DNA from 4 places in the Sulfobacillus sp. TH-112 genome. Region 1 is predicted to be linked to each of the others. Evidence: riboswitches for the same ligand, from Rfam matches in the RefSeq annotation. Region 1 holds a riboswitch; each other region holds the start of a gene.

The links. A riboswitch is a leader RNA that binds a small molecule or an ion and turns the genes downstream of it on or off. The one in region 1 is predicted to bind cyclic di-AMP.
Region 2: another riboswitch for cyclic di-AMP. It lies ahead of ACOJWD_RS13965 (peptidoglycan-binding protein); the one in region 1 lies ahead of ACOJWD_RS09575 (LysM peptidoglycan-binding domain-containing protein).
Region 3: another riboswitch for cyclic di-AMP. It lies ahead of ACOJWD_RS11625 (amidohydrolase); the one in region 1 lies ahead of ACOJWD_RS09575 (LysM peptidoglycan-binding domain-containing protein).
Region 4: another riboswitch for cyclic di-AMP. It lies ahead of ACOJWD_RS06220 (peptidoglycan-binding protein); the one in region 1 lies ahead of ACOJWD_RS09575 (LysM peptidoglycan-binding domain-containing protein).

The regions. Positions count from the first base shown of each region.
Region 1 covers NZ_JBYCKN010000134.1:21,592-23,792, reverse strand. Annotated here, with positions in the region: gene topA (type I DNA topoisomerase) at 1-539, opposite strand, end outside; cyclic di-AMP (ydaO/yuaA leader) riboswitch at 773-908, shown strand; gene ACOJWD_RS09575 (LysM peptidoglycan-binding domain-containing protein) at 920-1,888, shown strand; gene ACOJWD_RS09570 (transglycosylase domain-containing protein) at 2,000-2,201, shown strand, end outside.
Region 2 covers NZ_JBYCKN010000189.1:67-2,267, reverse strand. Annotated here, with positions in the region: gene ACOJWD_RS13980 (MTH1187 family thiamine-binding protein) at 1-33, opposite strand, end outside; gene panD (aspartate 1-decarboxylase) at 99-494, opposite strand; gene ACOJWD_RS13970 (hypothetical protein) at 641-1,006, shown strand; cyclic di-AMP (ydaO/yuaA leader) riboswitch at 1,299-1,433, shown strand; partial or broken gene ACOJWD_RS13965 (peptidoglycan-binding protein) at 1,449-2,201, shown strand, end outside.
Region 3 covers NZ_JBYCKN010000164.1:35,515-37,715, reverse strand. Annotated here, with positions in the region: gene ACOJWD_RS11625 (amidohydrolase) at 1-1,287, opposite strand, end outside; cyclic di-AMP (ydaO/yuaA leader) riboswitch at 1,385-1,514, opposite strand; gene ACOJWD_RS11620 (hypothetical protein) at 1,695-2,153, opposite strand; gene ACOJWD_RS11615 (hypothetical protein) at 2,150-2,201, opposite strand, start outside.
Region 4 covers NZ_JBYCKN010000096.1:3,451-5,651, reverse strand. Annotated here, with positions in the region: gene ACOJWD_RS06225 (EamA family transporter) at 89-1,009, opposite strand; cyclic di-AMP (ydaO/yuaA leader) riboswitch at 1,190-1,325, shown strand; gene ACOJWD_RS06220 (peptidoglycan-binding protein) at 1,335-2,201, shown strand, end outside.

The DNA of each region.
Region 1 (2,201 bases):
CGATCGACCAAAATCTTCAGTGCGGCTGACTGCACTCGACCCGCGGACAGTCCGGGACGTACCTTGCGCCACAGCAACGGAGATAGTTGGTACCCCACCACGCGGTCGAGTACCCGCCTCGCCTGCTGGGCATCCACCAAGTTCATATCCACCGGTCGGGCCGAGCGAATCGCTTCAGTCACCGCATCTTTCGTAATCTCGTGGAATTCAATTCTACGAGCATCCTCCGGCTTAATCCCTAGTGTTTCCCCCAGATGCCAAGCAATGGCCTCGCCCTCGCGGTCCGGGTCGGTTGCTAAATACACGCGATCGGTCTTTTTGGCCGCGTCCTTCAATTCTTTCACTAATGGACCTTTGCCGCGGATGGTAATATAGCGCGGCTGAAAATCTTTTTCGACATCAACACCAAACTGACTCTTTGGCAAGTCACGTACGTGCCCCATCGATGCCTTCACCTGATACCGACTTCCTAGAAATCGGCTGATGGTTTTGGCCTTGGCCGGAGATTCTACAATAATCAAGGGCTTTGGCTTTGCCAACCTGCCACCTCCCGTTCGTAAGCGTACCTATACTATCGCATTATGCCACGGATATCCAGAAAAGGCCCTCCCCATAAAATCGCCCATTATTTCCCTGACGCTTTTTTCCATGCATCCCAAATATTTAGTGTGACGGACATATTATGGCAAAAAGCGACGTGCGAAGGTGGTGATGACCGCTCACTCAATCCCATCGCTCATGACATGTCGACAAGATCCCCCTATAATCGATACGACTCCTTATGCCGAATCATGGAAATTCCATGTACGGGGGATAAAGGGACCTGTCCCTTGGTGAATCGTGTCTACACGTAGGGCTCCTTCTGCCCGAACCATGAACTAACCTCGGAGGCAAATCGCGAAGGAAGGGGAGCCCCTATTTGAATATACGCTCGATTGGCGTAGCCAGCGGTGCTTTAGTGGCTGCAGCCTTGTGTTTGTCCCCGCTTACCACGGTCCAGACGGTCGCTCAAGGATCTCCGACGGCACCTCATCATCAATTGATCGATAGCGCGCACGCGAGCTCCTCACTGTCTTTTGAGGCCGCACACAGCGCCACCTATCGGGTGCAATCAGGAAACACCTTAGCAGGAATCGCCAGCCAATTTCACACCACCTGGGAAACGCTAGCTTCGATGAACCACTTAGCGAATCCCAACGTGCTTCGCATCGGCGAAGTCCTCTCTGTGCCTGGTGGACAAACCACGCTTGCAGCCAATGAACCGGCTACAGCCAAGGCGTCGTCCGCAGTGCGCCGATATACGGTTGAAGCGGGCAATACCTTGGCCGGGATTGCCGCCATGTTTCATACTACATGGCCCATCCTCGCCCAACTGAATCATCTGTCGAATCCCAACAATATTGCGGTCGGCGAAGTCTTGATCCTGCCCGGCAGTTCTTCGGCCATCGCAAGTGGATCCAATAGCGTCTCACTACCTATGCAAGATGCTCCAAGCTCCGTCGGTGCAGCCATCGTATCCACCGCGCTGAAATACCTCGGGGTGCCTTACGTATTTGGTGACGAGAATCCTGCAACCGGCTTTGACTGTTCGGGTCTGGTACAGTATGTACTGGCTCAAAACGGTATCAGTATTGGGCGTACCACTTGGGAGCAGTATGATGAAGTGACCCATGTGTCAAAAGCCAATCTCGAACCCGGCGACCTGGTATTCTTTCAAACCTATGCTCCCGGAGCGTCTCACGTAGGAATTTATATTGGCTCGGATCCCGCCATGGGATATTCGGCGGCATTTATTGATGCCCCGGAACCGGGTCAAGGAGTCCAGATACAGAATCTTAACGACCCGTTCTATGTATCCCATTACTATGGAGCGGGAACGGTAAACTAAACTCTAGATCAGCGGCGGGGCCTTCGGGCTCCGCCTTTTTTCGACATATTTTTTATGTGACACGGACACCTTAGCGGGAGAAGCGCTACTGCCCGATTAAAGGAGAATCCGATGCAAAATCGCCGCCGTCACCATCGTCATCGACCCCAGATACTATCGATTCGCAGAGTCACGGGGGCGGTGTTGTCTCTAACCGCTTTCACCAGTATTCTGGGTGTCGGCCTGCTGATTCACAAGATTGACCAAATGAATCAACACCTCCCTTCGGTGGCCAGACTCTGGGATTCGTATGCGTCGTCCTCTCCATCGATGG
Region 2 (2,201 bases), on a different contig from region 1:
CACGGGAACCACTTTGACTTCGACAATTGCCATAGACATAGCCTCCGCTGTGTCAGACTTCGCTGTCCAGAGCGTATTTTCTCCAAGGCCACTCGAAATCACTCGCCCATGTCCAGGGTATAGGGCTTTTCGCCCGCCATGACTTTTGAGATATGGTTTTGTTGGTCAACATAGACGAGGCGTGGATGAAGTCCGCTACGCACTTCTTCGGGGCTAAAGTAACCATAGGCCATAATAATCACTAAGTCGCCGGGATGAAAATGTCGTGCAGCCGTTCCGTTGAGACATAGTGAACCTGGGTGGTCGTTATCTTGGATGACATAGGTGACCCAATGCGTCCCGGTATTAATGTTGGTGATGTGCACAAATTCGTGAGGCAAAATATCGGCAGCCAGAGCAAGTTGATGACCGAGTGTCAGACTGCCGACGTAATTGAGATTGGACTCGGTGACGGTGGCCCGATGGATTTTTGATTTCAGCATTTCTCTTAGCAAACGTGTCAACTCCTCAATTGAACGCCGAATGGGGTAGGTCATATTCAGTCAATCGTTTATCATATGTCGCGAGTCGAGAAAGCTTGCATGAGATTCTTGTATAGCATGACCTGCCATGAGGCACTCTAGCCGCGGAGGGATCATCTATGGAAGACCATCAGAAAGAAGGCCATCAAAAGGAAGGACATCAAAAGGAAGGACATCAAAAAGAGGAAAAAAAATATTCGGTCAAGTCTCCGCGTAAGCACCCCAAGCCCTCTATGGGCACTCCCAGCACCATCAACCAAGCGGTACGCCAGGAACTCTGGTATGTGGATACCATGGTGGCGTCGCCCTTTCGCATGGTGCGTCGGCAATTAGAAGGGCGCCAGGGAGCCATGGCTCAAAGTGCGGATGAAGCCATGTGGGCGATGGAGGGGATGGTTCGTCTGCCCATTAAACTGATACAAGCAGCGTTTGGTGAAGCGCCATCCGTGGCGCCGAGCGACCAACACGGAGAATCATCGCACTAGTATTTCCAATTTGTAGGTCACCATTTTCGACGATAGAGCATCGCCTTCAGGCAAACGGTGGGACGGCTATGGCGCAAGAGCCGTAATGATAGGAAGTGCAGCCATTCTTTTGTCTGTCAAGAGATCAGTCAAAAGTTGGCTCTTCAGTTAGACAATAGCAGACCGCTCCGATTCTCCGTATGGACGAGCATCCGGCTCCCCTGACATGGCCTATGAGGTCGTATGGTCGGGGGAGCGCGGTTTTACGATCTGACGACGCCCTCGATCACTCGGTACACTCTCTAATGTTCCGACTTCCATAACGCCTAATTCCGCAAAGGAATCCGGGGAACCCAAGGGTTAGGGGTGAATCGAGCTTGTGCTCGTAGGGCGTACTCTCGCGTCCGAATCCGTCAGCTAACCTCGGAGGCAAATTTCGAGGGGGATATATTACGTGAAAACGATGATACTAGGTGCAGCATTTTTAGGATCCATGAGCTTATTCGCCGCTCCGTCCATAGGAAGTGTTCAGGCTGCCAGTACGACCACGGCAGCACTTCAATCTCTGCATCCTGCGATGCAACATACCCTCTTTCAGGGTGATACGGGCCACTGGGTCATGACTCTTCAAGCCGACCTCAATGATCTCGGAATCTCATCAGGACCCGTCGATGGGATTTTCGGACCGCTTACTGAGGCGGGTGTAAAGTCCTTTCAGTCGCAAAGCGGACTCTCCTCCACGGGAGTAGTCAATGCCACAACCTGGCAAGACATTTTGGCAGGATTCCAACTAACTCCCTATACACCAGGAAGTCATGCGCTGAGTGCGACATCAGCCAATAGCAACCAGAGCCAATCTGTGGGATCGGGATCGGCTGAGCAATTATCGCTTCCCGAGTCGTTCCCTACTGGTGGCACGCCGGTTGACGAACCTTCCAGTTCATCGGGTCCGCAAGGGGAATTCACGCCGTCCGTCAGCACCATTGATGGGCATCAAGTCGTCGCCGCCTATCATATGATTGCTACCTCATATGGACCGAGCTTGGCAGATAATTACCCCTACGGCCCGACGGATTACTTCGGCGCACCACTAGAAGACGGAATGATTGCGGTCGATCCGAGTGTGATACCGTTGAAGAGCCTCGTCTATGTGACCGGATATCAAGACAACTTCCTCCCGTCACAAGGGTTTCTGGGACAAGCCGACGATACAGGG
Region 3 (2,201 bases), on a different contig from region 1:
ATGAAGGGCAAACTGTATGCCAAGAGAATCCGCCCACGCCAGTGGGTCGAGGTTTTCGGCTCTCTCGGGACCAATGAATCGATCGCGGTGCCGATCGCCCCAATGAAAGACATGCCCAATGAAGAAGTTGGGCAAAACACCCAAATGCTCCATCGCTTGGAGTTGGCCGAAATGCGCCATCTGCGCATGTTCTATGCGGTGGCGCCTTTCGGGTGCGCCACGCTCCCCTAGTGCTTCTTTGTACGCTGATATGACGGTCTCAATGGCCGCGTCCCCGTTCGCGTGGATGGCTATTTGGACACCTTGTTCGTGGTAGGACTGGATGCGTTTCACTAAATCGTAGTGCGACAACACCAGAATCCCATGCTCGTCAGCTCGATCGAAGTACGGGGCGATAAGCTTGGCAGTATGCCCTTGAATTGATCCATCTGAGAATAGTTTTATACCGGGTACAGATAAAAACGGTGTGGAGGGATCGCTCGGAATCTCATCTTTGGTACCGTGGGCACGAACATAGCAGGTCGTACGGGTGCGCAGGACTTGGCGTGCTTCAGCCAGTTGATACGCCTCCCACACGCGTTGCACCGATTCGGGATTTCCAAGACCCATTGCAGCGTCTGCCGAGGAGGTCACTCCCGCACGATGACAGAGCTCCACCGCTCGGCCAATGTCGGCAACCATCTCATTAATAGTGGGGAGAGGAATGTGGCGGGTAATCGACTCTAACGCTTGAGACTCAAGTAATAATCCGGTCAATTGTCGGTCTTCACCATGAACGATGCCTTCGATGGTGGTCTGCGAATTAATACCAGCAAGCTCAAAGGCTCTCTGATTGGCGACGGCCAAGTGTCCCGAATTGTGGAGAAGGTACACCGGATGATGGGGAGCCACTCGGTCCAGTTCGGATTTCGTAGGAGGCCGTTCTTCGTGTAAGACGGTGTCATCCCAGTGATGCCCTAAGATCCATGTGCCACGCGGTTGAGTATGCGCAGCCTGTCGTATTTTTTCTAAAATATCTGCTACGCATTGATTGTGTGGCGGTCCACAATCAATTTGCGAGGCTAGCTGGCCCATCCACCACAGGTGAGCGTGAGACTCAACAAAACCAGGCAAAAGATGAGATCCATCGAAATGAAGGACCTCGGAAAATCTTTGGGATCTGAAGTGGTCCTTTTGCCCAATAGCGTGAATGCGACCGTCGCGAACCCACACGGCATTTCCGAGTGAGGCGGGCTGAAGAGGGGACATAATCGACGATGCCAATATTAAAGTGTCTTGGTGGTGCAACCAGTATCGCCTCCACAATATGTTGTGGGGGGCATGTGTTGAGGTCAACGCGGAGACACACGAAAAATATCAACATGTGAAATAAGTCGGTCTACAAATGTGGACCTTTCCACGCCGACGGGGTAAGCTGACGGGCTAGAGCGGAAAGTGCTCTCCATAACTGGTGCGCCCCAAATACACATGGGTCCCCCGTGCATCGCGTTGCGATGCTTTGGCCAAAAAGAGATGCTGGGGGAACTATATCATAAAAGTGAACGAGAGGCGAGCGACGTGGGAACCACTTATAGGTGTTCACTCAACTAAACACTGGGAAAACCGTACCGAGTCTTCCGGCATTCATCGTCTGGTAGGGTCCAAGCTAATAATGAGATTTTCGATTTTTAGACGCTCACTGAAGTTCCGCGCCCTCACACAGAGCGCTTTCTTAAGATAAAAATCTTCTCGCCGTTCATCGTGGTCACCTTCTCTCCCACAGCGTTTGTAGGACTGTTTTCTTTGGACATGCGTTTATGAGGAATGACTCGTGCGAAATGAGTCACCGGGATGAGGCTGTGGCGTTGTGACAGCGCTATAATACCATGGTTTTCGGGAGCTGACTTTTTTACCGTGCGACGGCCTACCACCCAGCATTGATAGCTACCTGGGCGACTGACACGCACGATCTCTTTTAAGGCGATGTCGAGGTCTTGATAAAAGGCCAATACTTTGCGAGCACGAGTGGCGTCGACGTGCTCAATTTGCCTCAACGCCTCCACTAAGGTCGGAGATGGCACGGTGTGTTGCAGTGCTGTGGCAGCAAGCCCGCGTAGCATGGCTTGATCCAACTTGGTGGGGGCGGGTTCGCCTTCAGTATGTTCCAAATTCAACCATTGCAAGACAACCGCGAAAATTGACCATAGGCGACGGCGGTACGG
Region 4 (2,201 bases), on a different contig from region 1:
TAACAAAAGTACCGAATTTGCGCGAGGCGTACTGGAAATGTCTGACGCCCTCTATGAGAGCCAAATGAAGAGGCCAATGAACGCATGCTTAGCCTCTCGGAACGGCGCGATCCCAAACCGATGCTAAGGTAATGCCGCCGAGAATCAGCATACAACCCAGCCATTCGAACAACGTTATAGATGACTTAAGCCAAATTAGTGATATGACAAGTGCGGTCGGAAGTTCTACTGATGCCAGAATTGCGGTCAGCGTGTCACCGAGCTTGGGCGCACTCAAATACAGTAAACCTAGGGGAAGAACGAGACTAAAAATGCCCGCGACGCTCCCGTACCCGACAGTTTGGGACCAGTTCTGGGTGAAGAGGTGGCTAGGGTTGTGATAAAAGAGGAAGACCGTCAGGGCGGCAATCACGATCGTCAGGAACGCGCTATTCAACACAGGGGTATCCGACGCAATGCGGGCTTGCCAGAACAAGGTGAAGGCATAACTCACTCCGGCACCGAGCCCTTCGATCATCCCGAGGGTGGTCAACGGGCCGTGAAACTGCTCACTTAACGCTAGGATGGTGCCGATGACGATGAGTGCGATAGCTGCGACCTCAATAAGACTGGGACGTCGTCTCGACGCTAACCATCCCATCACGGGAAGCATCCACGAGAATTGAAATAGAAGCAGGACCGCCATAGCTGGGGGAAGATGCTTTAACGATTGATAATAGCAAATGGTAGTAGCGGCACTGGAGACTCCTACGGCCAAAAGGGGCCAGACGAGGTGTGCGCGTAGGCGCATGGGTGGAGACTTCATCAGATATCGTGCGACGACCAGAAACAGTAAGGCGGCCGGATACTGTAGCATGCTCAGGGAGGACGTTGCCACGCCGGAGCGCACAGCTTGTTTGACAAGGGGAGTCACTAGGCCATAACTGGCTCCCGCACAGAGAACCGACAAGATGTGCACTTTGGGTGTTTGCGCCACGAGCCGATCGCCGATCCTTCCTGATGATGTCATGCCTGCCCTCACTGTATCATATCTGTTTGTCGTTCGACCGGACTTCCGTGTGGTGGTGGATTTTGGGACAGGTCCTAGATTATGAGAAAACACCCTGCATTTCGATAATCCTCCATTTAATATCACGCCAAGGCAGCCTACCCGCTCCCTGGGCATCTGACAAAGTCCGCACTCTTTTCTACCATAACTACGCCAAATTGTTTAAGAATGACAACCGGGGGAACCGGTCTGTGGGGTGAATCGTGTGATCACGTAGGGCCTACCTCTCGTTGCCCGAACCCGTCAGCTAACCCCGGAGGCACAACTTTGAGAGAGGGGTTACTTCATGCGTATAACATCAAAAATTGCCGTGTTGAGTACGGTCGGCATTGCGAGTGCCGGATTATTGAGCGGAGCAACGTTTGCCGCGACGCCCAGCACCACCAGTCTCGAGGCGATCCATCCTGCCATGCAACAGTCCTTACAAATCGGTTCGCAGGGGCATTGGGTCTGCACCCTACAAGCTGATTTGAACCTTCTGGGGTATTCTGCGGGTCCTATGGATGGAATTTTTGGTCCGCGGACGGAGCGAGGGCTGGTGGCGTTTGAACAAGCTCATGCTCTTCCCGACAGTGTAGCTACCACCCCGGTCATCTGGCAGGATATCCTTGCGGGGTTTGATATTGTGCCTGCCGCGCCAGAGTCTTCTCCGACAACGGCCCAGACTTTGGCCAATACCCACCCAGCAATGCGCCAAGTGCTCACGATTGGTTCGACCGGGCACTGGGTGATGACCCTACAGGCTAACTTGGAAGACTTAGGATATCTGCCTGAGGGATCAGACACGGGATACTTCAACGCGGCCACCGAGACGGCACTCAAGGCCTTTCAAAAGGCCACTGGATTGGCTGAAACCGGGGTGACATCGGAGGTCACTTGGCAGCAGATGTTATCGGGATTTAAGCTGGTACCACCAATCAGTGGGACTACCGCACCAACACTGGCAAGTGGGACAAGCACCACAGGGTCGACGTCCACCTCGGGCAATACCAGTTCGAGTATTAATAATGGACAAAGTGGCCCGACCTTGCCCGAGGCCTTTCCCGAGCCCAATGATCCGGTGAGCGAGCCTTCGTTGAATAGTCCGTCCGACGGCGTGACGGGGGAATTCACCTCATCCATCAAGACTATCGACGGTCGCCCGGTATTGCAT